DNA from 4 places in the Gracilibacillus sp. D59 genome. Region 1 is predicted to be linked to each of the others. Evidence: riboswitches for the same ligand, from Rfam matches in the RefSeq annotation. Region 1 holds a riboswitch; each other region holds the start of a gene.
What was found. Region 1 has a riboswitch for thiamine pyrophosphate ahead of ACTWP4_RS18995 (DUF561 domain-containing protein). Riboswitches for the same ligand answer to the same signal wherever they lie in the genome.

Region 2: another riboswitch for thiamine pyrophosphate. It lies ahead of tenA (thiaminase II); the one in region 1 lies ahead of ACTWP4_RS18995 (DUF561 domain-containing protein).
Region 3: another riboswitch for thiamine pyrophosphate. It lies ahead of ACTWP4_RS15240 (ECF transporter S component); the one in region 1 lies ahead of ACTWP4_RS18995 (DUF561 domain-containing protein).
Region 4: another riboswitch for thiamine pyrophosphate. It lies ahead of ACTWP4_RS19420 (ABC transporter substrate-binding protein); the one in region 1 lies ahead of ACTWP4_RS18995 (DUF561 domain-containing protein).

The regions. Positions count from the first base shown of each region.
Region 1 covers NZ_JBQQCK010000013.1:127,290-135,109, reverse strand. The annotation lists gene ACTWP4_RS19005 (M20 metallopeptidase family protein) at 1-874, opposite strand, end outside; gene ACTWP4_RS19000 (ferritin-like domain-containing protein) at 1,175-1,618, opposite strand; TPP riboswitch at 1,760-1,856, shown strand; gene ACTWP4_RS18995 (DUF561 domain-containing protein) at 1,943-2,557, shown strand; gene thiO (glycine oxidase ThiO) at 2,550-3,662, shown strand; gene thiS (sulfur carrier protein ThiS) at 3,678-3,881, shown strand; gene ACTWP4_RS18980 (thiazole synthase) at 3,886-4,656, shown strand; gene ACTWP4_RS18975 (MoeB/ThiF family adenylyltransferase) at 4,649-5,668, shown strand; gene rsgA (ribosome small subunit-dependent GTPase A) at 5,791-6,831, opposite strand; gene ACTWP4_RS18965 (disulfide oxidoreductase) at 7,108-7,530, shown strand; gene ACTWP4_RS18960 (thioredoxin family protein) at 7,532-7,820, shown strand, end outside.
Region 2 covers NZ_JBQQCK010000004.1:61,416-69,235, reverse strand. The annotation lists gene ACTWP4_RS08700 (CynX/NimT family MFS transporter) at 1-1,000, opposite strand, end outside; gene lepB (signal peptidase I) at 1,149-1,697, shown strand; TPP riboswitch at 1,756-1,863, shown strand; gene tenA (thiaminase II) at 1,973-2,662, shown strand; gene thiD (bifunctional hydroxymethylpyrimidine kinase/phosphomethylpyrimidine kinase) at 2,664-3,488, shown strand; gene thiM (hydroxyethylthiazole kinase) at 3,485-4,270, shown strand; gene thiE (thiamine phosphate synthase) at 4,275-4,925, shown strand; gene ACTWP4_RS08670 (type 1 glutamine amidotransferase domain-containing protein) at 4,986-5,510, shown strand; gene ACTWP4_RS08665 (DUF456 domain-containing protein) at 5,871-6,347, shown strand; gene thiD (bifunctional hydroxymethylpyrimidine kinase/phosphomethylpyrimidine kinase) at 6,375-7,163, shown strand; gene ACTWP4_RS08655 (VOC family protein) at 7,389-7,820, shown strand, end outside.
Region 3 covers NZ_JBQQCK010000009.1:62,471-70,290, reverse strand. The annotation lists gene ACTWP4_RS15265 (CAP-associated domain-containing protein) at 141-1,265, shown strand; gene ACTWP4_RS15260 (YckD family protein) at 1,299-1,619, opposite strand; gene ACTWP4_RS15255 (YkgJ family cysteine cluster protein) at 1,702-2,424, opposite strand; gene ACTWP4_RS15250 (energy-coupling factor transporter transmembrane component T family protein) at 2,622-3,416, opposite strand; gene ACTWP4_RS15245 (ABC transporter ATP-binding protein) at 3,400-4,860, opposite strand; gene ACTWP4_RS15240 (ECF transporter S component) at 4,867-5,457, opposite strand; TPP riboswitch at 5,613-5,719, opposite strand; lysine riboswitch at 5,870-6,052, shown strand; gene dapA (4-hydroxy-tetrahydrodipicolinate synthase) at 6,189-7,082, shown strand; gene ACTWP4_RS15230 (M20 family metallopeptidase) at 7,143-7,820, opposite strand, start outside.
Region 4 covers NZ_JBQQCK010000014.1:92,263-100,082, reverse strand. The annotation lists gene ACTWP4_RS19460 (arsenic transporter) at 1-1,100, shown strand, start outside; gene arsC (arsenate reductase (thioredoxin)) at 1,120-1,539, shown strand; gene ACTWP4_RS19450 (DUF4362 domain-containing protein) at 1,696-2,673, shown strand; gene wrbA (NAD(P)H:quinone oxidoreductase) at 2,832-3,431, shown strand; gene ACTWP4_RS19440 (cell wall hydrolase) at 3,765-4,205, shown strand; gene ACTWP4_RS19435 (hypothetical protein) at 4,258-4,578, opposite strand; gene ACTWP4_RS19430 (DUF421 domain-containing protein) at 4,792-5,466, opposite strand; gene ACTWP4_RS19425 (hypothetical protein) at 5,640-5,795, opposite strand; TPP riboswitch at 5,968-6,077, shown strand; gene ACTWP4_RS19420 (ABC transporter substrate-binding protein) at 6,162-7,136, shown strand; gene ACTWP4_RS19415 (thiamine-binding protein) at 7,150-7,443, shown strand; gene ACTWP4_RS19410 (ABC transporter permease) at 7,501-7,820, shown strand, end outside.

The DNA of each region.
Region 1 (7,820 bases):
CAAAATCATAGGATACATCATAGCCAATACATGTGCCTTTTAGCACTTTTTCGATTTCCCCTTTTATAAAATGTTGTACGTCCGGATTAAAGGTGCGTACCGTTCCATCAATCATCGCTACATCTGGAATAACATTGTACGCATCACCTGCATGAAATTGTCCGATCGATAGTACAGCTGTTTCTAATGGATCAATCCGTCTTGAGACAATTTGTTGTAGATTCGTTACAAGTTGTGAACCAACTACAATCGGATCTTTCGTCTGGTGTGGAATTGCTCCATGACCACCTTTTCCTTTTATTTCAATGGTGAAGTGATCTGCTGCTGCCATAAAGTTCCCACGTGATGTTTGAACGAGACCATAGGGTGTATTTGTCCAGAGATGAGTGCCATAAATGACATCAACATTCTCTAACACGCCTGCTTCAATCATTGGCTTGGCACCACCAGGGGCAAGTTCTTCAGCATGCTGATGAATGAAAACTACTGTGCCAGCAAGTTCTTCTTGGTGGTTTTTTAATACTTTGGCAACGGCAAGTAATGTCGTCGTATGACCGTCGTGTCCACAAGCATGCATAACACCGTCATTTTTAGATTTGTATGGCACATCCTTTTCATCTTGAATCGGCAGTGCATCAAAGTCAGCGCGTAATGCAACGGTTTTACCAGGCTTAGCACCTTTTAAGGTGGCTACAACACCGTTACCCCCGATATTTGCTTGATAGGGAATGTCTAATATTTTATATTGTTCCTGAATAAATGCTGCTGTTTTATGTTCTTGAAAGGAAAGCTCCGGATATTGGTGTAAAAACCTGCGCATTTCCACCATTTCATTATATAAATCATCAATTTCCTCATATAAAGTGTTCATCATGTCCTCACCCCACAGAAGATTTTCTTTTTATCACGGTGCTAATCGTCCGCAAAATCCCTACTTCAATGTTTGAGTGAATCTAAGAAGCTAAATGGGGATAACGGATGTTCACACCCTGATAAATTTCGCTAACCATCAGTGGGAGTCAAAAATCCCCACTGATGGAAGTCTTACTTTATTATACCATAGATTCCTAGATTTTCGTTTTTGTAAGCAGGTGGATATTATAGAACAAAAAAACAACCTCCAAACAAATGGAAGTTGTTTTTTCTATATTAAAAAAAGGGGGGGGTTAGTGAATTATTGAAAGCTCTTGTCTGACAAAAGTCGCTCTGTTTCTTCTTTATGACTAGTTTCATCTGCAATAATATCTTCTAATTTCACAACTAGTTCGGTTAAACCAAGCTCATCTGCTTGTTGTTTTCTTTTTTCATAACGCTCAATTGTTTCTTTTTCAGCTTGATAAGTAGCTTCTAACAAATCTTTAACATCTGTTAGTTGTTCGACTTTTGCTGGTGTTGTAGTTGGAGTACCACCTAATGTTTTGATTTTGTCGGATAAATATAAAGCATGTCCAATCTCATCATTTATTTCATCTTCAAAAAATGGTTTCAAAAAGGAACGATATAATCCAGAAACAACGGATGCATGGTACGTATACATGATCGTTGCCGCATATTCATTTGCTAAATCCTCATTTAATCCATCAATTAAAGTTTGTAATTTTTCTTGATCTTGGGCCATTAACTTCAACATCCTTTCTTATTTATGTTTCCATTATATGTCTACCCTTATGGAGAAATATTAAACATATAAATCGGATTATTTTTTGTTGGCGAATGTTTAATCCTATGTTATCCTTTTCCTGTAAGTAAAAAAAATACGAATGAACACTAGGGGAGCCATTTGGCTGAGACGAATCTTCGGACCCTTTGAACCTGATCTGGTTAACACTAGCGGAGGGAAGTGGTAGAAAAGCGATAATTAATTGAAGCTTTCGATACATACCACTCGTCCATGCTGGATGGGTGGTTTTTTATTTCCTTTAGGTCAAAGGAGGTTGTACCAATGCAAGGAATTCACCTAATTTCCAATGGCAGATTGACAGAAAATGATTTGCAGTTTGTGCCAGAGAATATCGATAAGGTTGATTTTATTCACCTTCGGGAAAAGACTAAAACAGCAAAAGAAATAGTGGAAATGATTGATTTGTTGGTAGAATCAGGTGTACCAGCAGATCGGATCATTATCAATGACCGTGTAGATGTAGCATGGGTAAAAAAGTGTAAAGGAGTCCAGCTTGCATTTCATAGTATTCCAGTTGCAGATGTAAAAAACTCCTTCCCAATTCGTATCGGTAAGTCAGTACATTCCCTGGTCGAAGCCATCGCTGCGGAACAAAATGGCGCGGATTTTCTACTTTATGGCCATATTTTTCCAAGTAATTCTAAACAAGGCATCGAACCAAGAGGTGTAGCTGCGTTAACAGAACTTACCGAAAATGTTTCGATTCCTGTTATCGCCATTGGCGGAATTACCGAACTAAATATGAGCGAAGTACTGGATGCTGGTGCTAGCGGTGTGGCAATTATGTCAGGAGTATGGGATGCCGAAGATCCTACCAATGCATTGAAGTGTTACCGCAAAGTGTTCGACAAAAGGAAGGAGGGACATCTTGACTAAACGATTCGATCAAATCATTGTTGGCGGTGGAGTTATGGGAGCATCGATTGCCTATGAATTAAGTAAAAGAGGTTACCATGTACTACTGTTGGAAGAGAATATAATTGCTGGTGAGGCATCGAGTGCTGCAGCTGGCATGTTAGGCGTACAAATGGAGTTCGAACAGGACTCACCATTATTTCGCTTTGCCAAAGAAAGCCGTGACTTATATTCTCGTTTAGCAAAAGATTTACTGGAAGAGAGTGGTATAGATATTCAGTTAATCGAGAAGGGTGCATTGAAGTTAGTCTATCATCAAGATGAAATCGATGATCTCAAAAGAATTGCAAGTTTTCAAACACAACAAAAAGTGGAGGCAAAAGTGATTTCACCGGCAAGTATACCGGAAAAAGAACTTGCTACCGATTTTTATGCAGCTCTTTATTGTCCGACAGAAGGTCAAGTATCAGCGCCACATGTAACGAAAGCATTTGCGAAAGCTGCAGAACATTATGGTGCTGTGATTCAAGAACAGACGAAGGTGCAAGATATCCTGAGTGAAAACGGGAAAGTCAAAGGCGTGAAGACAGATGAAAAAGTGTACACCGCTGAAAGTGTCATCATGACTTGCGGTTTTAAGAGTTCTCATTTTTCTCGGTATGTTAATCAACTTACACCTGTGAAAGGCGAATGTCTGTCCGTTGTTACGGAAAAGCCTCTTATTCAATCGACCATTTTTACAGAAGGTTGTTATCTCGTTCCCAAAAGAGGTAATCGAATCATTATTGGCGCAACTTCAAAGCCAAACCAAACCGATAAAAACGTGAAAGTAGCAAGTGTTCTTCATTTGTTATCACGGGCCAAACAGATACTTCCGGCATTAAATCAGGCAACCATAGAAGAGGCCTGGGCAGGTGTACGTCCACTAACAAAAGATGGTCTTCCCTATTTAGGAGAAGTACCAGGTGTATCAGGATTATATGTCGCAACTGGCCATTACCGAAATGGTATATTGCTAGCACCGAGAACATCAACATTTCTAGCAGATATCGTCGAAGGGAAACAAGTCAATCAAACTTATTTGGAGGCGTTTTCGTTAAAGAGAGAAAGTATCATTTCAGTGTAGAAAGGAGGGCTGATATTGGAGATTATCGTGAATGGAGACCCGCTAAAAGTAAGAGAAGGTATCACTAATATTGAAGAATTAATCCAAGAATTGCGTTTGGAGAAGAAATCATTAATTGTGGAGCATAACCAAACCATTTTAAAAAAAGAAAAACATAAAGAAACGGCAATTTCAGAGGGTGACAAATTGGAAATTGTTCATTTTGTAGGAGGAGGATAACACAATGCTTAAAGTAGGTAATTATACATTCAATTCTCGATTATTTTTAGGGACAGGTAAATATCCAAACTATGATATTCAAAAACAAGCGGTAGATGTATCTGAAACAGAAGTATTAACTTTTTCGGTACGTCGGATGAATATTTTTGATGCAGACCAGCCGAACTTTTTGGAAAAAATAGATTTGAAGAAGTATCGTTTTCTACCAAACACAGCTGGTGCCAAAAATGCGGAAGAAGCAGTAAGAATTGCTAAATTAGCGGATGCATCAGGTCTATGTGACATGGTCAAAGTAGAGGTGATCGGTTGTGACAAAACATTGCTTCCAGATCCTGTTGAAACGTTAAAAGCGACAGAGACATTACTAGCTGAGGGGTTTACTGTACTGCCATACACGTCTGACGATGTCGTACTTGCTAGAAAACTAGAGGAATTAGGTGTGCATGCGATTATGCCAGGAGCTTCGCCAATTGGTTCTGGGCAAGGCATTATTAATCCATTAAACTTGCAATTTATTATCGAGCAATCTAGTGTTCCCGTGATTGTAGATGCTGGAATTGGTTCGCCGAAAGATGCTGCCTATGCTATGGAACTAGGAGCAGATGGTGTTCTTCTCAATACGGCTGTTTCTGGTGCGAATGATCCTGTCAAAATGGCTGAAGCTATGAAATTAGCAGTGGAAGCGGGGCGATTAGGATTTGAAGCAGGTCGAATAGCGAAGAAAGAATATGCGGTAGCAAGTAGTCCTAAGGAAGGGATAAGTGTTGGTGAATAGTCGTTATCATCGCCAAATGCTCTTCGAACCAATTGGCGAAACAGGACAAAAAAGATTACAGGAAAGCCATGTCGTAATTGTTGGTGTTGGTGCACTTGGTTCAAGCAGTGCGGAAATGTTAGCAAGGGCTGGAGTAGGAACGTTAACCTTAATTGATCGTGATTATGTGGAAGAAACCAATTTGCAACGGCAACAGCTTTTTTCAGAAGAAGATGTCCGAATGCAAACACCTAAAGTAATTGCCGCTAAAAAAAGGTTGGAGGCAATTAATCATTTGACTCAAATCCATGCAGAAGTGATTGATGCCGGTGTGGAGGAATTAGAAGCAATTGTACCGAAAGTGGATGTGGTGATTGATGCCACAGACAATTTTGATACAAGATTAATTATTAATGATATTTGTCAAAAACATCAAAAACCATGGATTTATGGAGCTTGTGTAGCAAGTTATGGTGTGACGTTCACGGTTTTACCTGAGGAAACACCATGTTTGCAATGCTTAATGGATCATATACCAAGTGATGGAGCAACGTGTGATACGGTCGGGATCATTAGTCCAGCAGTACAAATGGTTGTCTCTCATCAGGTAACAGAGGTGCTGAAAATAATTACGGGGAATCATGATGCACTTTCGGGGAAATTAATCGCTTTTGATTTATGGAAAAATCAGCAAATGGAATTGAAGGTGGCGAGTTTAAAAGATGACACGTGTCCATCATGTGTGAAAAAACAATACCCACATTTAACATATCAATCTCAACTGAAAACAGCGGTACTATGTGGTCGGAATACGGTCCAAATAAGAACAAGTGCAGAAAAAATCATTCACTTTGATGAAATGAAAAAACATTTGGAACACAATCAACAAATTAAATTGTTTAGCAATCCATATTTGTTATCATTTGAGATCGATAAATATCGTGTGGTCGTATTCCGAGATGGACGTACGCTCATTCATGGCACAAAAAATGTACAAGAAGCTAAAAAAGTATATTATCAGTTTGTAGGATGAGAATGAAACAATAGTAGAATAGTATCTTAAACAAAGAAAATCCGAAAGTTGATTCAACATTCTATGGTTAGAATGAATCAGTTCGGATTTCTTTGTTTTATATTGGCTATGCTCCTAACGCTTTACCATTTTCCTTTTAATAGTTTCTCCGCTTGAATACGAGTTGCTCGTTGAGTTCCGTATTTTTTCTTAAGATCGAGAAACTTTGCCTCACGTTGAAGTTTACGGAAACTTTTAAACCGTTCTTCAGAAAGCACTCCACTACTAATGGCTTTTTTTACTGCACAGCCAGGTTCTGATCTATGATGACAATCACGAAATTTACACTGTCCTTCCAGTTCCTCAATATCTTGAAATGTTTGACTTGCTGCATCTTCAGTCGACCATAGTTGCAATTCTCGGATGCCCGGTGTGTCGATTATAATTCCACCATCTGGTAAAAGGAATAACTCTCGCTCTGTTGTTGTATGACGTCCTTTCGCATCATCTTCTCTTATGCTTTGGGTTTTTTGCACTTCTTCTCCGAGGAGACGGTTAATTAATGTTGATTTGCCAACACCGGAAGAACCGAGAAGTGAAATTGTTTTGCCTGTGTGAAGGAATGGGGTAAGCTGATCCATTCCCTCATTATGGAGAGCATCGACTGTTAATATGGGAAGACCAATGGCGATCTCTTCAACAGCTCTTAACTTCTCATCGACATCTTCACATAAATCTTTCTTCGTTAAAATGAATACCGGGGATGCTCCGCTTTCATATACTTGTGTTAAAAAACGTTCCATCCTTCTAACGTTAAAGTCATTATTTAATGCACTGACGAGAAATACAGTGTCAAGATTGGCAGCTATTAGCTGTTCCTGTTGTTTTTCCCCAGCAGCATGACGAGATAATACACTTTTCCGTTCTAACACTTGGTGGATAATTCCTTTTGAGTCTGTTGTTGTGTAATCAAACAGTACCCAATCACCTACGCAAGGAAAATCACGTGCATGTTCTGCATGATGAAAAAATTTCCCGGATACTTCGCAATGAATGCTACCCTTTACAGAATAGACAAGATATATACCGTTCGCAGATTTAGCTACTCGACCAACCGTATATGGGGTGTCTTTTACTAGTTCTTGATAGGAATGGTCAAACCCTAATTCATTTAAATTGTACAAATTTTTTCCTCCTCTAACATAACAGGAGGATAGAGCTATACGTTAAAAGCGTTACCCTCTCTGTTTCGTAACTGTTTTCTCTGAGACTCTCGATTATATACAATGCTCATAAGTCATCACGCTCCTTTATAGTTGTTGGTGTTAGTATACCAAATTTGATGTGAAATGCCATACTTCCTCTTCTTTCATAAACAAAGGTTTTCATTTTCACAATTCGTTCATTTGTTTTTCAATTGCTTGTATGTATAATTAATGTGAGAGGAGAATGTGAACGAAATGGACAAGAATAAGGAATCACTTTTATTTATTGTTTGGGCATGTAGCCTTATCGCAACAATGGGAAGTTTGTTTTATTCCGAAGTTATGAAATTTGTACCTTGTGAATTGTGCTGGTATCAACGAATCTTAATGTATCCACTCGTTGTCATTTATGGGTATGCTGTCTATAAAAAAGATATCCGATACGCTTTTCCAGGGCTAATTTTAAGTGGAATAGGAATATTTGTTTCAAGCTATCATTATCTAATTCAAAAAGTCCCTGCACTGCACGAGTCAGGTGATGCATGTGGTCTGATCCCTTGTACGACGACTTATGTGAATTATCTAGGTTTTGCATCAATTCCTTTTCAAGCATTGATAGGTTTTCTTGTTATCTTTGCCATTCACATTTATATAATTGTTCAACAAAGGAGCGTTTAAAGTGAAAAAAATGGTAATATTTGTATCATTGCTCGTTGTGATTTTTGGAGCATTGATATTTGTCGTGAACTATCAAAATTCTAAGCAATTAGAGGGTGTAGATAATCCTTATAATAAATCAGATTTAGATCAAGCCACAATTGATCAATTGGACGATCCGATGTATCAAAATCAAATCTTACCTGATGAATTAGCGAGCAAATTGAACAGTGGTGAAGATGTTACAGTTTACTTCTACAGTCCAACATGTATCCATTGCCAACGAACTACACCTGAATTGGTACCAATTG
Region 2 (7,820 bases), on a different contig from region 1:
CGTTAGTGGTTCTTAGTCCAAGTAAGGCTAATGCTAAACTAATGCTTGCCCCTAACATAATACCAATTAACGTAATCGCAATGGTGGATCCAATAATATCAGGCTCAAAATACAATATGCTATATCCGATAAGTCCAGACAAACCAAAAACTGCGACGACAGGCTGTTGATTTTTTAGTTTACTCGCGATAACAGGTGTGAAGAAGGTAGCAGGCAAACTAATGAATTGCATATATGCTACATACCATCCAGCAACTGATCCCGAAAACCCATTGGAAATCAAAATTTCAGCTAACCATGAGATCGTCACATAAAATAAAAAGGACTGTAACCCCATAAAACAGGTCACCTGCCAAGCAACAGGTGAACGCAATAATTTGACTGTGCTCGGTTCAAACAGTTCACTATCTTCTTGAAGGGGCGCTTTATTCATCGCCACTAACCAAGCAAAAATACCAATGATCGTTAATATGCTCCAACTAGCTAATGACCATTTCCAGCCGAGTCCAGCAGTTGTTGTTAATGGAACGCTTAACCCAGATCCTAATGCTGCAAAAATAGACATGGAAGTAGTATAAACACCGGTCATTAAACCAATCTTAGTAGGAAAATTACTTTTAATAAGACTTGGTAAAATGACATTAATGATGGCGATTCCCACACCAATTAATGTGGTCCCGATGAATAATAAAGTAATGGATGCAGTGGAACGAACCCAAATACCAATTAATAATGTTAAAAGACCGTAAAGTAATGCTTTTTCATTACTTGTTCGATTGGCAATTCTTGGAGCAATTGGTGACATAAAAGCAAAGGCTATGAGAGGTAGACTGGTTAAAAAGCCTGCGCTCCAATTATTGATGGATAAATCTTCACGGATTATTCCAATAATGGGCCCGACAGAAGTAATGGCGGGTCTTAAATTAAAGGCTAATAGAATAATTCCTGTAATAAAAAGAATAGTATAATACTTCTTTGCTAAATGTTGATCTGTTTTCATTTGTTCACCTTATTTCTATGGTATAATTAACAATTGCCATACAAAATATGCTAAAATAAGTAAGAAACTATCATTGGATTTAGCATTATAATAGAATAACATATATAAATCACAAGTAAAAGTTAAGTAAAGTGAAGGAAGGTCTATAATGGAGAATAAAGTCGTTAAAGAATTACTTTCATGGTTGAAGGCGTTGTTGGTTGCTATTATAATCGTACTCCTATGTCGGCACTTTTTGATTACACCTTCAGTTGTCAAAGGTGAATCGATGATGCCGAATTTAAAAGATGGAGACCGGATCATTTTGAGTAAGATAAGCAATATAGATCGTTTTGACGAAATTGCCTTCGAAGCACCAGATTCAAACGATAATTATGTGAAAAGGGTAATTGGCTTTCCTGGTGATACGATCGAGATGAGAGATGATAACCTGTATATTAATGGGGAACTTTATGAAGAATCATATCTTGATAAGTACAAATCTTTGCTTTCTGAAGGTCAAAAGCTTACAAATGATTTCACTCTTAAAGAATTAACAGGAAAAGAACGTGTTCCCGAAGGCAAAATATTTGTTTTAGGGGATAATCGAAGAGTTAGTAAAGATAGCCGTCAATTTGGGTTTGTTAATGAAGAAGCTATCATTGGAGATGTCAAAATGCGGATCTGGCCGATTGATTCATTTGGGATAATTAATTAGAGACGGGAAAACTTGACATTTCATCGTATCCATGTTTTATTGGTTATAACTTCATAATAAATTCCGCTAGGGGTGCTGCAAGAGCAGCTGAGATAAGAATCGATTTCTTGATCCCTTTGAACCTGAACTGGTTAAAACCAGCGTAGGAAAGTGGAGTCGGATGGTGTGTGAATACATGCACCTTTATTTTTTGATATGGATTATTCAAAGAGCCGCTCCGCTACCCGCGAGCGGCTTTTTTATGGAAATATATATTTTTTGTGGAGGCAGTAGACATGACATTTAGTCAAGAATTGCGAGTAGCGGCAAATGATATTTACCAAGGTATTTTTGAACACCCTTTTGTAGTGGGAATTGGTGAAGGGAACCTACACAAAGAAGCAATCATTCATTATGTAAAAGCAGATTTTGAGTACCTTAATGCGTTTATGAATATTTATGGTATTGCCATTACGAAAAGCACTACAAGAGAAGATATGACGTATTTTTATGAAAAAATCGGCTTCATCTTAAATAGTGAAATTCATCCACATCATAATTTGTGTCGTGTTGCAGGAGTGGACTATGATGAATTGCAAGGATATCCTCTGCCACCGACAGCTGATCATTATGTAGCACACATGAAAAGTGTAGCTCAGCAAGGAAGTATAGGTGAATTAATTGCAGCCTTGTTACCTTGTCCATGGACCTATTTGGAAATCGGACATTATTTAAAAGATAAATATCAACCGACAGAGCAACACCCTTTCTATGAATGGATTACATTTTACGCAAAAGAAGAAACAGCATCCGTTACGACTGAATTATGTGAACGTTTAGATAAGTGGGCAGAACAAGTAGGAGAAGGAGAAAAACAAAAAGCAAAATTAGCCTTTATGAAAAGCTGTCAGCTAGAGTATTTATTCTGGGAGATGGCATATAACGTTGAAGCATGGCCATTTTCATTAGATGGAAAGGGGAATTAAAATGCATAAAGTAGCGTCAGCACTAACAATAGCTGGAACCGATCCATCGGGTGGTGCCGGTATTCAAGCAGACTTGAAAGTGTTTCAGGAACGAGAAGTTTATGGTATGAGTGTGATTACCTCTGTAGTAGCGCAAAATACATTGGGAGTTCAAGATGTGCAACACTTGTCCATTGATTTTATTGAAAAGCAATTAGATGCTGTATTAACAGATATCCCACCGCAAGCAATCAAGACTGGGATGATCGCTACTGTCGATATGATGAAATTAATAGCAGAAAAACTAGCAAAAACGAACATTCCTTATGTTATTGATCCGGTTATGGTGGCGAAAAGCGGTGATTCCTTAATGGATGAAGCATCAAGACAAGTTATTCGTGATACGCTAATTCCTCTTGCTACAGTAGTAACACCCAATATACCGGAAGCGGAAATTTTAGTAGGTTTTGAGATTCATCATAATCAGGACGCAGAAAAAGCAGCGAAAGTGATTGTGGATGATTTAGGTGCAAAAGCAGCGGTTGTTAAAGGTGGCCACCTGCAAGGGGAAGCTGTGGATGTTTTATATGATGGTAAAAATCTTCATTATCTAAAGGCAGATCGTTTTGATACGAAACATACGCATGGAACAGGCTGTACCTTCTCCGCTGTCATCACTGCTGAACTGGCAAAAGGTAAGACAGTAAAAGACGCAGTGGCAATCGGAAAGGATTTTATTACAGATGCCATTCAGTATCCTTTAGAGCTAGGTCATGGCCATGGTCCGACAAATCATTGGGGATACAGATTAAAAGGTTTACCTCATAAAAGGGAGGCATTCAAGTGAGCCATTTAATTGAGGAGGTACGAAAGCAGCAACCATTGATTCATAATATTACAAATCAAGTAGTAATGAACTTCACAGCAAATGGACTATATGCTGTTGGTGCAGCACCTGTAATGGCGAATGCCAAAGAAGAGGTAGAAGAAATGGCGCAGATTGCAAGTGCTGTCGTATTAAATATTGGGACATTAACAAAAGAGCAAGTCGATGCGATGATTTTAGCAGGTAAAGCTGCCAATCGAGCAGGGGTACCTGTTGTGTTAGACCCGGTGGGTGTCGGTGCTACCACATTCCGAACAGATTCCGCTAAGCGAATCGTACAGGAAGTCAAGGTAACATGTATCAGAGGGAATGCAGGGGAAATTTCCAATTTAGCCGGAGTTGATGCTCAAGTTCGTGGTGTCGAAGGTTCAAGTAGTATCGATGTACAACAATTAGCAGAGTTAGCTTTTGATACATTACAAGTACCTCTTGCTATCACTGGGGAAAAAGACGTGGTTATCAACCAAGATGAACGAGTTATAATCTCCAATGGTCATCCACTTCTAACAAAAGTAACTGGTGCAGGGTGTTTATTATCAGCTGTTATTGCGTCCTTCTTATCGGTAAGTGAAAACGTGATAGAAGCTGTGACTAATGCACTTAGCTATTATGGAGTGGCAGCAGAAAATGCTGCAGAAATGCATACCTATCCAGGAAGTTTTCAAATAGCATTCTTGGATCAATTGTTTGTAGTAGATGGAGAAGAAGTCAACAAGAAAAAACAAATAACTAGGAGTTCTTAAAAGAATGAAACGTGATGTATTGCAAGTTTATTTTATACTCGGAAGTAATAATACGAAAGAAGATCCCTTATATGTACTAAGAGAAGCGTTAAAGGGTGGTATTACCCTTTTTCAGTTTCGCGAGAAAGGCCGAGGTGCTCTTGAAGGAGAAGCTAAAAAGCAATTAGCCATTCAAATGAAAGAGCTATGTCATCAATATCATGTCCCTTTTTTAGTCAATGATGATGTGGAATTAGCGCTGGAAATAGAGGCAGATGGTGTTCATGTAGGACAGGACGATATGTCGATAAATGAAGTGAGAAAAATTGTCCCTGCTAATTGGCTTGTTGGTGTGTCATCAACTAATGTAGAGGAAGCAGTTCAGGCAAAGAAAGACGGTGCTGACTATATTGGAGTAGGCCCAATTTATAGCACAAATACGAAAGAGGATGCGAAACAACCAATTGGGGCAAAAGGTTTACAGGAAATAAGAGAAAGAGTAGGAGATCTGCCGATTGTGGCGATTGGTGGTATCCGTTTAGGACACGTGATTCGACTGATGAAATCTGGTGCAGATGGAGTCTCAGTCATTTCAGCAATTAGCCAAGCCGAAAATCCTGAGACTACAGCAAGTACTTTTTTTAAGTACGCTAATTATTATACACGGGAGCAATGATTCGATAATGTGGGCTCACTTTTGATACACTAATAGTATTAAGGTGAAGGAGGTAATATTGTGCGTCTTGAAAATAAAAAAGTAATTGCTTTAGTAGACGAAGATTTTGAAGATTTGGAACTATGGTACCCTATTTTACGTTTGCGTGAAGAAGGTGCAACGGTTGATTTGGTAGGAAAAGAGGCTAATCAAAAATATATTGGAAAATATGGTGTTCCAGCAAATTCTGATTATGCTTTTTCCGATATAAATGCAGAAGATTATGATGGTATCCTAGTGCCGGGTGGATGGGCTCCTGATAAACTAAGAAGGTTCCCGGAAGTGCTAGAAATGGTACGTTATATGGATCAAGCGAAAAAGCCGATCGGCCAAATTTGTCATGCGGGATGGGTACTGGTTTCTGCTGGTATATTGCGTGGCAAAAAAGTAACTAGCACGCCAGGTATTAAAGATGACATGACGAATGCAGGTGGCTTGTGGAGTGATGAACCGGTCGTAACAGATGGACATATTATTTCCAGTCGTCGCCCACCGGATTTACCACCATATGTGAAAGCATATGCTGACTTCCTTGCCAATCAGTAAACAAACTTGATCTTACAGGGTTTTCCTTGTAAGATCTTTTTATAACTATGAGAATACATCAGTGCGAAGTAACTTTGGTGATTTTGTCTGGCTTTATATGAGTGATAACCACCAAATCTCTTGTGAGTGAGCAAAGATTTGTTGAATAAACCAAGATAATCGACAAATCTTCCGTGAGAGAACAAAGATTTGTCGTAAAAATCGAACTATACATTAATATGTTCATCCATTTTTAATAATGAGTGAGATATAACGGAAATAGGGTGTGGTTGAACTGTAGACAAAAGTATATGGTAAACAAACTACTCGCATAGCGGTAAGTAGGATTTTTCAAAATTGTAGGATAGGGGATTATAAGACATGGAAATGGTATGGTGGGCATTGATTATTGTCTGTTTTGTATTGGCGTTTGTGGGGATTATTTTCCCGATTATTCCGTCGGTATTGGTGATTTGGATTGGCTTTTTTATTTACCAATTTGCACTATCGGCTGAGAATATTGGCTGGATTTTCTGGATAGCAATGGTTGTTTTAACATTGCTGTTGATCTTTTCCGATATTATTGCCAACAGCTATTTTGTAAAGAAATTTGGCGGTAGTAAAACAGGTGAGCGGATGGCAGCTATCGGGGTGATTGTTGGTTCATTTATTATCCCGCCATTCGGTATCATTATTGTTCCGTTTGTTTTAGTCGTCGTCACGGAAATGATTCAGAAAAAAACATCACAAGAAGCACTCAAGGCAGCGTTAGGGTCCTTGATTGGATTTCTAAGTGGAACTTTCGCAAAAATTATTATTCAGTTGATCATGATTATCTGGTTTTTTATCGTTATTTAATGGAAATCAGACATCGAGGTGTTACAAATGAAGCGAGTATTAACAATAGCTGGAGCTGCTGCACAAGGAAGTGCCGGTATCCAAGCGGATTTAAAGACATTTCAGGAACGGGATGTATATGGAATGTCAGTGATTACAGCAACAGTAGCCAATAACTCAAAAACAGATCAAGGGATTTTTATCCGGGAAATAGAAGAGATTGAAGCACAGTTTTATGCCGCAACAGAGATGGTTGGTGTGGATGCTGTTAAAACGGGTATGCTCTTTTCTGCTGAAATTATTGAACAAGTAAGTCGATTGCTAGAAGATATCCCCGTACCATATAAAGTAATAGATCCAGTTATGATTGGGAAAATGGGGTCACAACTGCTAGCAGATGATGCGATTGAAGTATTAAAGGAACAATTAATTCCGCAAGCAACAGTTATTACACCGAATCGGTTAGAAGCAGAAAAGCTGTTAGGTCGAAAAATCCCGTCTGAACTGGAAGGTCTAAAGCAAGCGACGAAGGAGTTGTATGACTTCAAACCTCAATCAGTTTTATTAAAGGCTGGAAAGGTAGAAGATCAGGCAGTTGATATTTATTTTGACGGACAGTCGTTTGAAATCTTTCGAATGCCTTTGATTGACACAATACATACCAGTGGAGCTGGTTGTACATTTGCTGCATGTTTAACTGCCGAATTAGCAAAAAATGTACCAATGACAAGAGCTGTTGAGGTGAGTAAACAGGTTGTACACGATGCTATTGAACATGCATTGTCGTTTGGAAAAGGTATAGGCTCAGTTAGACATGGTGCGTCCAGACAAAAGTAAAGGTCATCTTTATTCGACTTCATATAAAGGATGGTGTACCAATACTTTGTTGGGCGGCGTTCGATTTATTGTGACCGTAGGCGGTGAAAACGTCTACGGTTTTTTTATTACAAAATTACTCTCCATCTATTATTATCCCCGAATGATATAAAATTTCAAAAAGAAGAGGAAATCGTGATCTGGTTATCGAAATGAATACCCATCAAATAAAAAAGGATGAGAAAAGTGGATTTAAAACCAAAAGTAAGTGGAACGTTCGGAAAAACAATTCAAGTACGCCTAGTTTCAGACTTAAAAAGAGCTCTGGAATACTACCGTGATGTTCTCGGATGTAAAATAGATGATTGGGGGCATGCAGAACGTGATGAAATGATTTTTATTCTTCAACAAGCTAACTCACCGGAGGATGTGCGACCAAACCTTCGAGCGAAGAAACGTTACGATTATCCGACGGAATGGGAAGGGCCTGATTTTGGCTGGGACACGTTTGTTCATGTTAGTTGGGATAGCCTTGATGCCTTAGTTGAGGAAATTCGAGGAAATGGTGGTTATATAGCTGTTGAACCGTATACTGGTAAACACGGTATGTGGGAGTTTAAAAACGCATGTATAAAAGACATTGATGGATATAACATCGTATTAGGCGCAATGCGTGAA
Region 3 (7,820 bases), on a different contig from region 1:
TCCCTTTTATATCCCCATTTTAATTGACGTATAAAAAAAGTAAATGACTACAAAAAAAGCAAAATTTTTTATTACTTATAAATACCACCAATCATGATATAATGAAAGAATAGAATACCGAAGAAGTCAGGAGTGAGGATTTGCCCAAGTTTAGAACGATTGTTTTCTTCCTGTTAATAGGGGGATTAATCTGGTTTTTTTATCAAGATGATTATAAACAAAGTGGGTTATCTGGTGTTTGGTACGAGATGAAAGATAATTTCAATCATTTAAAAGACAATGACCAGATAAGCAACACGATAGATAACCTTCGTATGGAATTAGAAAATTTTTTTGACTCCGTTACAGACGAGGAAACTAAAGTTCCGAATTCTCCTAATGTGGAATCACCAGATTTAACAAAACCCTCTGAGCAAACTTTTTCAATTCATAATATCGAAATTAATGATGCAAAATCAGAGGTTGAAAATATTCTAAAAGATCCAAAACGAAGCTCTTTAAATGAATATAGAGTCAATTGGCACACTTACCATGATCATTATCAGAATTTTGTCATGGTTGCTTATAATGAAGATAATAAAGTGGCTGGATTATACACCAATCAAGACCTAATTAGTTCAAGCGTCGATTTAACTTTGCAAAACGATAAAAATGATGTCAGAAATGCATTTGGCGAACCGCTTGATTCGATCAAAAAGGGATTTGTTAAATACCGTATTAATGATAATGATGACCAGGACACATATTTAATGGATGATAACTATGTCACTATTTTTTATGATATTCATCAAGAGGATAAGATAGCTGCTATACAAATCATTTCAAAAAGTCTTGAAAATCAAAAAGAAGACTATTTTGCAGCTCCGAATAATGCATTAGCAGAAGGTTTGGAATATCAACTCTTTGATCTTACTAATGCAGCGAGGGCTAAATTTGAAGAGCCGATTTTGGAATGGCATGAAGCCTCTAGGGTAACCGCTCAAAATCATAGTGAAGACATGGCTGAGAATAACTTTTTTGGGCATACCAATTTAGAGGAGCAATCCCCGTTTGACCGCTTAGAAGAAGATAACATCACTTTCCGTATGGCTGGAGAAAATTTAGCAGCAGGTCAACCTAGCAGTATATATGCTCACCAAGGACTGATGAATTCAAAAGGTCATCGAGAGAATATATTAAATTCTGATTTCAGATTAATGTCTGTAGGCGTTGCTTTTCAAGAAGACGGGCAACCATTTTATACGGAAACCTATCTAACGCAATAATGCTTACCTTCGTCAGGTAAGCATTATTTTTTATTATTCTGCTTCTTTATCACGTTTCATGTGATGTTTATGATCCCATTTTGGAATGAAATTGTTTTCTTCTAGCTTTTCATATTTTTTCTCCAGATGTTGTATTATTTTTTGGGCTTTTTCTTTCGTAAACACACCGTATTCTACATATTTTTCGATAATCTGCTTTTCTTTTTCGATTGCTTCCTTCTGCAAGCCTTTCATTTCTTCTATCTGTTCGTCAGAGAGCTTAACATCCTTCGGTTCCGCTTGAACAGATGAAAGGAATAAACCTCCAATTGAAACCGTCAATATACAAGCCATAAATAACTTTCGTAAACTCATATCATATCTCACTCCTTTTTCCTTAGTATTGCAAACTTTATTTTACTTATGCGAAAAATTAGAGTGGATATTGATATGTCTATCAATAGTCTTTCATCCAGTTTATTAACAAATCTTCCTGATACAAGTCATTGGGATATTCAACTATTCCTGTATCCTCTTGTTCATATAAATACATTAATAATTCATTGATAGCTCCCATGTACTCTTGATAGAGAAATTCATAACTAATCGTCTCTTCTGGCATGACATTATCAGCACATACTGCAGGATCAGTGTAATTAACATAAGTTCTGCAAGGTAAGGGCCTTATCTCATAAGCTAAGCATTGATTGGTTTCTGTATCTAACATGACACAAGGCAATAGTGATTGTTTATAGTTATATTTTTTATCTTGGTCTGTCACATCTAAGTCAGCAAATCGATCGACTTTATCTTGATACATACGATAATAATTATCAAAATGCAGTTCTAATTGCTCTTTTCGTTCTTTTGGCATTTGGCTGATAGATTGTTTGATTAGCTTGGCTTCCATTTGATTGATTACGATTGGAAAATAGCAACAAAACGCACAGCCCATGCGACAAGTCGGCTCCATTTCTACGGCATTTTCCATTTGATTGATTTCTTTTGATACTGCTTCAAGCAGAAGTCGAAAACTTTTGACTAATTTTTGATCAGTGGAAAGATTGCTATCTATTAATTGCTCAACGATGTGATAAAAAGCATCTTCATTAATTTGATATTTCTCATTTAATTCCTTGCATTTTTTAATAATTTCTTCATGTGTTAAATAACCAGTCATGTTTGATTCTCCTAGCAGTTTACATTTATTAGATTAGTATAACAGATATTTGAATAGACTAGGTTAATTATCGTTTTCCAAATTAAAGAAGATGCGGTCCAACTCCTGACTTGTTATATGAATCGTTCTTGAAATTTTTTCTTTTAAGTTGTTGATCGGTTTGGTCGTTACATAGGTTTATCCCTTAAGTATATAGCTTACCGTACATTTTCAATAGGAAAAACTATGAATTGTTCACTGCAAATATAGGAAAGAAATAACCAAGCCGCTAAAAGAATAGAAAAAAGAATATCTTTATTCGTGTATTTTAACTGATAATAATAGGTTCTTTGACTATCTTTTGAAAACTTTTTGGCTTCCATAGCTACAGCGATTCGGTGCGCTCGTCGAATACTTTGAGCTAATAATGGAATCGCATATAATTTTATTTTTTCGTACCATCCTTTTATCCCTTTGGAATATTGGACAGCTCTCACTTTTAATGCTTGTTGTAATGTTTGAAACTCTTCAACAATGATCGGCAACATCCTTATGGCCGCCATAAAGCTGTAAGCATACTTCGGTTTTAATCTTAATTGTTGCATAGTTGAATAGAATAAATAAACCGGTCTAGTCGTTAAAGCAAATATTAAACTTAAGATACCAAAGACACAACTCCTAAGCCCTAAGTGAATACCGCGATAAAAACTCTCTTCTGTTATATGGATTAAGCCTAATTTAAACCAGGTAGTTTCCCCTTCACCAAAAAAGATCATAGTTGTAGAAGATGAAAGAAAAATAATCAATAATGGAATAGCTAACAACCCGATTACTTTCCAGGTATGTCCGGTACCAAAAAGATATAGTAGAAGAGCACCAATAATCATATATAACAAAAAATTGGGATTGTGCACAAATAGCATACCAATAAACAATGCGGTCAATATCAATAATTTAAAACTGGGATTTATCCGATGCAACCATGTAGATTGGTAATTAATACTGATTGACATACATATCATCCTTCAACGTATTTTCGAACTGTTTGGAAAGATCAATGATATCTGTGATTTTTCCATCTTTTATTCGCCATTCCTTGGTAGCGTATAGTTCTACTATTTCAGTCTGATGAGTAACCATCACAATGGTGACACCATTTTTCCTGCATTCTTCGAAAAGTTCGAGCATTTGGAAGGTATTTTTAGCATCCTGTCCAAAGGTCGGTTCATCTAATAACAGAATATCAACATCTGCTATTGTTGCAGTTGCTACACTTAAACGTTTCTTTTGACCAATAGATAATTGATATGGATGATGGTCTTTAACATGATACAAATTATATTTGGTCAAATGTGCTTCTATTCTGTTTGCGAACTGTTTTTGTGGCACATTGCTATGCTTTAATGAATGCTCAAGTTCTTCGTAGACACTGTTTTTCACAAATTGCAGTTCAGGGTTTTGAAAAACATACCCCATTTTTCGGTAATCGCATGTTCTTATATCCTCCGCTATAAAATAACTAATCTCTCCTGATGTTTTAATTAATTGCATCATTGCCAGCATAAGCGTGCTTTTACCAGAACCATTTTCACCGGTTATTGTTATCCAATCTCCTCGGTTAATTACCGCATTTTCGACATGCATTTTTAAATGTTTCTGATAATAACCGGAAAAAGATTGCATGGTTACAAGTGGTTGATAACTATGTTCATTATGCGACTGTTCTGGTAATTGACTTGCATAATCATCCCAAATATGGGGATACCATATCCCATATTGATAGAGTTTACTGCGGAATTGATTAAAAATATCGTTTGGCTCACCGTCGGCCACTATAGAACCAGTGTCATCCAAGATGATAACTCGATCAACTAATGATAATACATGATCAATTTTGTGTTCTACAATCACCACTGTCTTATCCTCTGAGACATTCTTCAAGGTGTCCCAAACTTGTTTAGTACCAACTTGGTCTAGCATAGCGGTTGGTTCATCTAAAAAAAGCACTTCAGGTTCTAATGCTAAGACAGATGCTATCGCAAGACGTTGTTTCATTCCACCAGATAATTGTTGGATCGAAACGTGATAATCATCTAATTGTAATCCAACCTGGGTTAGGTATTGGCAAATTAAATCATCCATGTCTTGTCTTGGAGTATTTCGGTTTTCCAATACAAACGCAATTTCTTCATCTACATATGGCATACAAAATTGAGCATCTGGGTCTTGAAAAACCATGCCGTACGATTCTGATATTTGTTGTTTATCTGCTTTTAAAGGCATTTCAATAACGTCTGGTATTAAGCCGGCCATGATTTGGAGTAATGTAGACTTCCCAGAACCTGAAGGACCGACAAGTAATACTTTCTCCCCTTTATTAATGGATAATGAAAAATCTTTAAATAATAAAGATGCCGCGCTTGGATATTTTGCTCGCATATTTTTAATTTCTAACATCTCAGTTTACCCCATCTCATCGTCCAACTTTTTGTAATCGTCCTTTGAAATGGGACGAATAGCTTTCGTAACACCTGTTTTGTCCAATGCTTCTACTAAATAGTAGGCAAACACACCGGTGATCAATATCGATCCTATTAATCTGGCAACAATCAATAATGTAAGATTCCAAACGGCTAATGAATCGATATAACCATAAAACACATCTAAAATGAGTGAACCTATTGTTGCTCCCACTGCTGCCAAACAGGTAACATATAAACGATAACTTTTGTATCGATACATTGCAAAAATCAGTTCACAGCCTAACCCTTGTACAAGGCCATATAACAGTAAAGATATTCCCCACTGTCCACCAAATAAAAATTCACCCTGGGCAGCAGCAAGTTCTGCCAATAAAGCAACCCCTGGCTTACGAATGATAAGGAAAGCTACTGTAGCTGCCATAAACCACATACCATAAATTAATTGGTCTAGGTGTAAGCCAAACACTCCAATTAAGCTGTATAATGGACCCCAAAGTTTGTAAATAACACTAAAAATAAAGGCAATGACAATCGTTACTAAAATATCTGTTAATGTTAAAGATTTTTTCATTAAACACATCTCCTTTTTGTAATAAGTATTGATCTAGGCTTACGCCTTCTACGTTCCCTTTAATTGTGCCAAGCCCCCTTCAAACACAAAAAACCACTATCCATACAAACGTAGAGATAGTGGCTATACTTATCCATATAAAAGGATTGCAATATATTAGATACTAGCCACTTCCCTACGCTGGTGTTAACCAGATCAGGTTCTAAGGGTCTTAAAGTATTACTTTAATCTCAGTCTTTAAAAGACACCCCTAGTGGAATGTGTTGATAATATTTAATTCGATTACATCATATCAAATTTTTCCATATTGTCAAGAAATTTTTTAATAAATCGGATTGCACTAATCGATATTTTTTGATATAGTTGGTTACAACGTAAAACAATTAAATATTTTGCTTCAATTTTTTATTGAAGTGAGAATAGAGGTGCAAAAACCATTAGTACATAGTTGGAGGCTGATGTCGCCAGAGAAAGCTATGGAAAGGGGAATTTGCCGAAGTAATCTAAGTATACATCAACTTAAATTACTGGTCCTTCATTGAATAAATGCAGGGCTGTCATATAGTGACGAACTATATGGAGGGCTATCTCACGCATCGAATCCAGTGTAAAACCAGATGCAACAATGAGACCCTCATTGTTGCATCTTTTTTATTAACATTGGTGATGAGATACCCTCTATTCAATGGAAATAGTCAAATTGTTTTAAATCTTTGAATAGAGGTGGATGTATCATGAACTTTGGACGTGTATTAACAGCAATGGTTACTCCTTTTGATCCAAATGGAGAAATTGATTACGGAAAAACAGAGCGCTTAATTAACTACTTAATTCAAAATGGAACAGATGCATTAGTTGTTACAGGAACGACTGGTGAATCTCCGACACTATCAAAAGAAGAAAAAATATCTTTGATAAAATACGCCGTTAAAACAGTTAATGGCCGGGTGCCAGTTATTGCTGGGACCGGGTCAAACAATACGCGCGAATCTATCGAGATGACGAAAAAAGCGGAAACGATCGGTGTAGATGGCATCATGCTTGTAGCACCTTATTACAATAAACCATCACAAGAAGGTTTATACCAACACTTTAAAGTGATTGCGGAATCTACTACTCTACCTGTGATGTTGTATAATATTCCAGGAAGAACGAGTATTAATGTTAATCCTGAAACCATTATTGAACTTTCCAAAATTGACAATATCGTGTCCGTAAAAGAAGCTAGCGGTAATCTCGATGTGATGACCAAAATTATTCGAGAAACAGATCAGGACTTTTCATTATATAGTGGAGATGATAACTTAACACTTCCAGCTGTTGCTATTGGGGCAAATGGAATTGTTTCTGTTTCTTCACATATTGTTGGAAACGAAATGAACGATATGATTGCTGCTTGTCAAAACGGGGATATGTTGCGGGCACAGGAATTACATCATTTCTTGCTACCGATTATGCAATCTATGTTTATGGCACCAAGTCCAACACCGATAAAAGCAGCATTAAGCATAAACGGAATCGATGTTGGAGGAGTTCGTTTACCGTTAGTACCTTTAAATGATGAAGAGATGCAATTATTAAGACATCAGCTACATTTTCTACAAGAAAATTATGATGCAGGTTAATTTAAAACGCAATTCACTTTTATAAGTGAATTGCGTTTTTTCGTATCTAAACAAATTCGCCTATGATTTTGCTAATTCATCGATGACATGTGCTAGAAGAAGTGTTCGCGGGATGAAGGATTCTAATTCGAGATATTCGCTTTCTCGATGGGCTCTTCCTCCTACCGGTCCTAGACCATCTACGGTTGGTATACCTAATGCAGAGGTAAATGAAGCATCAGATCCGCCACCAGTTTCCGTATCTTTAATAAAAATATCTAGTTCGTCTCCAACTCGTTTAATAATACGTAACAATTTTTCTGTTTGTTCCGTTTTTTCCATTGGCGGGCGATTGATATCCCCTTCCATGTTGACTTTGGTCCCGTCTACTTCGGTACTGGCCATAATTGTAGCGATTTGTTCCTTTATTTCTTCTGCTTGCTCTTGTGTTCGGAAGCGTACATCGACTTGAGCTGTTGCATGATCAGAAACTGTATTCACTGAAGTTCCACCTTCAATTAAGCCTACATTGACATGAATGCCCTCTTCCTCATCGGTAATATCATACAATTGTATAATTTTATACGCTAACTCTTCAATCGCACTTCTTCCTTTTTCAGGTTCGATACCTGAATGAGCTGCTTTCCCGATTACTTCCAATGTGTAAAGACCTTTACCTCTTCTCGCTGAGACGATCGCACCGTTTTTGCGGGCTGGTTCCATTACTAATGCAAATTTTTTATTCCGGGCATGTTTTTC
Region 4 (7,820 bases), on a different contig from region 1:
TTATAATTATTTCCTTAATCTTGGATGAAATCGGCTTTTTTGAGTGGGCAGCATTACATATGGCTCGTCTCGCTAAAGGTCATGGTATCAAAATGTTTGTTTATGTCAGTTTACTAGGTGCTTTGGTGGCAGCTTTTTTCGCAAATGATGGAGCAGCTTTAATTTTAACACCGATTGTTCTGGCAATGGTACGTAATCTGCAATTTAAAGAAAAAATGGTCTTTCCATTTATTATGGCTAGTGGTTTTATTGCTGATACAACTTCACTGCCGTTAATCGTTAGTAACTTGGTGAACATTGTTTCGGCAGACTTTTTTGAGATTGGTTTTGTTGAATATGCATCACGAATGATCATTCCAAACTTATTTTCCATTATTGCTACGATTGGGGTATTGTATTTATACTTTAGAAAAAATATTCCGAAAAACTATCAGCTTGATCATTTAAAGAAGCCGGCTGAAGCATTAAAGGATATCAAAATGTTCCACCTGTCATGGTATGTTCTTGCTATATTATTAGTTGGTTATTTTGTAAGTGAGTTTATTACAGTTCCTGTATCAATTATTGCTGGTATCATAGCTATCTTTTTTCTAATCATGGCACGAAACAGTGCAGCGGTTAATACGACAGAAGTAGTTAAAGGAGCACCATGGGAAATTGTTTTCTTCTCTATCGGTATGTATGTCGTTGTCTACGGTCTTCGTAATGCCGGACTTACCGACGTCTTGGCAGGACTTATTCAGTGGAGTGCGGATCAAGGGTTATTCAGTGCTACTGTTGCCATGGGCTTTATCGCTGCCATTCTATCTTCAGTCATGAATAATATGCCAACTGTAATGATTGATGCACTGGCGATCGCTGAGACAAATACTTCTGGTGTCATACGAGAAGCTCTGATATATGCAAATGTGATCGGTTCTGACTTAGGTCCAAAAATCACACCGATTGGTTCATTGGCAACTCTTTTATGGTTGCATGTATTATCGCAAAAAGGTGTGAAAATTTCTTGGGGTACTTATTTCAAGACAGGGATTATTCTCACTATCCCCATTTTATTTATTACGTTAGTGGGCTTATATCTGACATTGTTATTATTCTAATTTATAGGAGGAATTCAAAATGACGAAAAAAACTATTTACTTTTTATGTACAGGTAATTCTTGCCGCAGTCAAATTGCTGAAGGCTGGGGAAAAAAATATTTAGGTGACGGCTGGAACGTATACAGCGCTGGAATTGAAACACATGGATTAAATCCAAATGCGGTCAAAGCGATGAAAGAAGTAGATATTGATATTTCCAATCAGACATCTGATAAAATTGACATGGAAATTCTACGTAATGCTGATATGGTTGTTACTTTATGTGGGGATGCACGTGATAAGTGTCCGGTCATTCCATCTGGTGTTCGAAATGAACACTGGGGATTCGATGATCCGGCCAAAGCAGAAGGAACAGACGAAGAAAAATGGTCTGTCTTCCAGCAAGTGCGTGATGAAATTGGAAAACGGATTAAACGTTTTGCAGAAACAGGAGAATAAATAGTGAAAAGAATGGACTTTTGAATTTTAGTCCATTTTTTTTGTTTAGTGTTATCAAGGTGCTAAGTGTCCGTGTCATAATAGGCATTTTAACATCACAAGTGTAACCTTTTTTTTAGAAAAACGACTAATAGAAAAAGGGAGGCGATGTGGAGGATGAAATATTTTCTTGGTATTATCTTGATATTATTGTTAACCGCCTGTGGTACATCTCTTGATAATGGGAATAAAACACAAGGAGATTCAAGTAATGAAGGGCATAATGAGATGGAGGGGTATGTGGCAAGTGTAGAAGATAATCGTGTATTAGTTGTCGAGAACCGATTGGATCCAACAGTTACTGAGTTTGATCCACAGCAACATGACGAGGCAGGAAATGCGATTTATTTTAGTCTCGAAGAAATAGAAGATAGTATGACTAATTCACTAATCAGAGGCGAAAAAATTCAAGTTACCCATGGTGCAGTGGCGGAATCCTATCCTGGGCAAAGTAGTGCCGTTGCCATAAAAAGAATAGTTGACGAAGACCATGATGTAGTAATAAAGCTTGATCAAACACTAAATTTAATGGTACTGGAACAATTTATACAACAAGTAGAAAAAAGTGAAGATGCTATTATGCGAGTTGTCCAATATACGACAGAAGGCGATCCGGTTTTTAACAATTATATGTTCGAAAATGGAGAACATAGTATAAAAGTGGATGCAACCCAAGATAACTTTGGTGTGGCTGAAACAATAAGAGACGTATCTTGTCCACAATTAGAATATTATTTAATAGATAATCAAAACATAATGTTCGAACTGACAGGTTGTGACAATGAGGGTGGAGCATTAGCGATCGCGAGTCTTCCTATTGCAGATATCATTGTTCCTGAAGATATTTACCATCGTATCGAAGTCATCGTAAATGATGAAGTCGTATTGGATTCAAACGATAAAAATGAAATAGGAGAGATAATTACAAAAATTCGTGAAGGTACACCACAATCAGTGATGACGATGACTATGATGGCACCAGAAGGAGAAATCAAATTGTATGGCAAAAATGGAACCATTCAATTTGATTATCAAAAGGCAGGAAATGTGATCCGTTATAATACATTTGTAGAGGCTGGTTTAACATTTGACTAAACATGGGGAATACTCCATGTTTTTTACTAAGCACAAATATCTTGAAATCGAGATAAACGTATGATAAATTGTATTTATCTCAGTATCGAGATAAATACATATATTATCTCAGACTGGGAAAATATAAAGTATCAAAGAAGCAAAGGAGTTTTACAAATATGGTAAAAGTTGCAGTAGTTTATTACAGTTCAACAGGTATAAACTATCAATTAGCGAATTGGGCAGCAGAAGCAATAAAAGAAGCAGGAGCGGAAGTGAAAGTAGTACGCGTTGCTGAGACAGCACCGGAAGAAGCAATCGCACAAAATCCAGGCTGGAAAAAACATGTAGAAGAAACTAAAGATGTCCCTGTAGCAACGACTGAAGATCTAGAATGGGCGGATGCTATTATTTTTAGCACTCCAACACGTTTTGGAAATGTAGCATCACAAATGAAACAATTCATCGATACACAAGGTGGTTTATGGGCGTCTGGTAAGACAGTAAACAAAGTAGTAAGTGCAATGTCATCTGCTTCTAATCCACACGGTGGACAAGAAGCAACAGTTTTAAGCCTTTATACATCTATGATGCACTGGGGGGCAATCATCGTTCCTCCAGGATATTCTGATGATTCATTATTTGCAGCTGGCGGTAATCCATATGGGACAAGTGTTACGCAAAGCCAGGAAGATGGTTCCATGGTAGAAGATGTTCAAGCAGCAGTTAAACATCAAGCAAAACGTGTCGTCGAAGTAGCAAATAAAATTCATGGATAAGACTAGGTAAGAATTTTAAAATAAATCCTTTTAAATAATAGAGAGAGTAGCAATAATTTTTTTGTTACTCTCTTTTTTTACATATTCGCCCCCGAAATCTCCTCATATCAGTGACACCGTATATTCCAATGGCTGTAGATGGCGGAACATATTAAACTCCACCATGTAAAAAATCCAAATAGAAGTATGAAGAACTGAAGCGAACACCTAAAAATCCGACTTGATCTTAGCTATGAATTCTTGCGAAATGGTCCAAGCCCAAACAGATAAGAATTACGAAAATCTTACATTTTTCAAAGATTTTTTCATACAATTCTTTTAGAGGTGATAATAGTGACAAGAGTATCATATAACGAAAGTGACATTAATTTAATAGCAAGAATGTTGAGGGCAGAAGCCATTGCTGAAGGGCGACTAGGGATGCTCATGGTTGGGAATGTTATTGTAAATCGGGCAAAAGCTGATTGTTTAGATTTTAAGGATGTAAGGACTATACGTGATGTAATTTTTCAAGTTCAAGGTGGAAATTATTCTTTTGAAGCAGTACAAAAAGGTAGTTTATTTTATAGACCAGCAAGAGAAGTGGAGAAAAGGTTAGCACGACAAGTTGTAAAGTATTGGAGAAAACATCCTTCTAAATATTCTCTTTGGTATTTTAATCCGTATGCTGAATGTCCACCTACATGGTATGGTCAACCATTTGCAGGACAATATAAACAACATTGTTATTATGAACCACAGGCTAATACATGCGGAAGTGCTTATAGATTTTAACAAATACACAATACATTGGGGGGATTTTGATCGTTATCGATCAACACTCCCTTTAGTCTACTAGTAATATATATGTAGATACACTGAAAACGAAGAGTGTAGATAAAAGTAAAAACGAGAAATATTCTTTTTTTTCGATAACTAACATTTCAATAACCCGAACAGAATTAGATAATCCTAAAGAAAATAGCATAGCAAAAAGTAATAAAGTCGGAGAATCAGTTGACGGATTTGAACTTACTAACCCCGTAATAGATATCAATAACACTCGAACTGCAAAATAAATCGTTAAAACACTAAAAATAATGTCTATAGCTAAAAATAACTTATTTCTCTCTAAATACTTTTTTTGAATCTTTTCTCCTATTTTCATTTTCAGCCCTCCTTATAGCCATGTATACGATTAAATTAAGCTGTCATAAGCATAATCTCTTCTGTCAATATTTTAACATAATATTCCAAAAAGTTGAAATTAATCCATAAAAAAGACGAACATTTAATGACCGTCAGTTGAACTCATGCATCTGTTAGATAAAGTAAAATTGTTAACAATTTCAAATTTTTTCTTTTATTGTAGTCGTACGGTTTAAATAACCTGTACAAAAAGACCTTCCCCTTGAAGCCATTCAGCTATGAAAACATCTTTGTAGTCAGTAATATTATAAGTGTTTAATTGTGATTTCAGCCAAGATTCATCAAAGCCCAAATCAATGATTTCGTCCCATAAAACTTCTCCGTCTCTTATCAAAGTGATTGGTACGGAAACTACTTGTGAAGGCATATTAAAATCTTCCTGAGTCGTTTTTTGATACTTTGACTTTTTTAAAATACTAAGCGATCCGTTTGCCTCTAAATAGCAAAAGGCGACTTCACGAATAGAAAAGGTTTCACTTTGTCGAAGTAAATTTTGTAATTGATTTAAATTCATTCGATTTTTCTTTAATGCTTCACGATCAACAATTCCATTTTTGATAAGAGCAGAAGGTTTCCCTTCAACCAAACCTCTGATTGCAAGGAATTTTTGACTTAAATACTCAACGAAAAAAAGTAATCCTCCCCAAATACACATAGAATAAATAATATAAAGGACGCCTATTTTATGATCGTATAAAGCATTTCCAATTAATTCTCCTAAAACAATAGCTGCTATAAAAGTGAACGGGGAAATTTGATTAATGATTTTTTTTCCTACAAATTTCACTATGATAAACAAGAAAAAAAATCCAACTATAAGTTCAATTGTTAAGTACATAATTTTCATTTATATACAAACTCCACTTTTTTAAATTTGTTCAACCGATACTAGTAATATTTTGCATGATTTTCACCTGAATATGTATCGATATTACAAATCAATCAGATAGGTGCTTTAAACCTTTTCTGTAAAAAAATCGATATCATCATTCTTTGATTCAATCTACTTCATTAGCTTTGTTACTTTTCTATGTTATTCTTCTTGTTTATGTTCAAAGCAATATATAAAAGTAAACCAAACGCTCCTCTACCAAGCAATACCAGACCGAATTCTCCAATTAGTAATAAGACATAAGTTACAATCATACCAAGTAATACATATAAAAATACTTGCATTTAAATATCCTCCTTACCAAAACTTTAATATTTCTTCTTCCACAATACTGCAATGTAATTAGAGTGTTGGAAATAGCTATTGTCGGTTGGAGAATTTGGTATGTTAATTAGTAGGGTTAATAAAACTTGATCAAAAGTACGAATTATGTCAAAGTAGAAGGTAGTAATAGAATAATGAATGTAGGGGGACCGGTGTTGCCGGTTGAGACTGTATCCGTAAGATGCTGACCCTTAGAACCTGATCTGGTTAGCACCAGCGTAGGGAACATATGAGATAATAGTATCTATATGCGCCCTAGGCAATTCGTCTAGGGCGCTTTCTTATATGTTCCTCTAAAAAGATAATATAAATAGGGGGATTTCATCATGAAAAAATTTTTAATTGCAATCATAGGTTTGTTTATTTTGGCAGGATGTGGGAATGAAGAAAAGACACAAGAAGAATTAGAGAAAGTTACCTTAGTATTAGATTGGACGCCAAACACTAATCACACCGGACTTTATGTAGCCGAATCAAAAGGATATTTTAAAGAAGAGGGCCTTGATGTGGAAATTGTCATGCCAGGTGAAGCGGGGGCAGATCAAACTGTAGCTTCTGGCCAGGCAGAATTTGGTATTAGTTATCAGGAACAGGTAACAGAAGCACGTACTCAAGATATACCACTCGTTTCGATTGCTGCAGTTATTCAGCACAATACTTCCGGTTTTGCTGCACCAGTGGAAAAAGGAATCACATCACCTGCTGATTTTGCAGGGAAAACGTATGGTGGTTGGGGTGCTCCTGTTGAATCTGCAGTTATCGATGCGTTAATGAAACAAGAAGGTGCATCTGTAGAGGATGTAGAAATCGTAAATATGGGAAATACCGACTTTTTTACAGCAGTTGAACGTGATGTTGACTTTGCCTGGATTTATTATGGCTGGACAGGAATCGAAGCCGAACTTCGAGGAAAAGAAATTGATATGATGTATCTCACGGACTATTCGGAAAAACTAGATTATTATACGCCAGTTATTACAACAAATGAAGAGATGATTGAACAAAACCCGGAAACCATTGAAAAATTTATGGCTGCAGTAAGTCGCGGCTATCAAGATGCAATTGATCATCCAAGTGAAGCTGCTGATATCTTAGTTGATGCCGTACCAGATTTAGATGAAGAATTAGTCCATGCAAGCCAAGAATGGGTATCGCCAAAATATCAAGACGATGCAGACAGATGGGGCGAGCAATCAGCAGAGGTATGGAGTAATTATGCCGAATTCATGTTTAATAATGACTTGTTAGAGCGTGAACTAGACGTTGAAGCAGCGTTTACCAACGAATTTTTACCAGAATAATGGAGGGATCGCAATGGCTGAAGCATTAGTTAGTGTACAAATCATTCCAAAGACACCAAAAGGAGAAGATTCAATCCCTTTTGTTGATGAAGCAATCAAAATTATCGAACAAGCGGGGGTCAAATATCAAGTCAATCCATTAGAAACAACCATGGAAGGTGATCTTGTAGATTTATTATCTGTTATCGAAAAAATGAATCATCGTATGCATGAGTTAGATTGCCCAAGTGTTATCTCACAAGTTAAAATTTATTCTCATAAGAATCATAAAGCTTCTATGAGTGAATTGACCAAGAAATATCGTTAAATGGGAAAAAGCGGTCACTAAACAATAAAAAGTGGCCAGTAAATAGGAGCATGTTTTATGTTTAGAAAGTCATTTTTACCAGTCACAGTGATCATTAGTATTTTAATTATATGGGAAGTTTCCAGTCGCATCTTTGATATTCCGACCTGGGTCCTTCCTGCACCAACTGTTATTATTCAGGAAGCGATCAGCGGCTGGAATGACTACCAGCACCATATATTTTCGACAGTTTTGTTGACTGTTTGCGGACTAGCTATTGGTGTTAGTGTAGGGTTGATTATTGCGGTAGTCCTTCATGTTTTGCCCAAAATTCGAGAAGCACTATATCCACTGCTTATCATGTCACAAAATATTCCGATTATTGTGCTCGCACCACT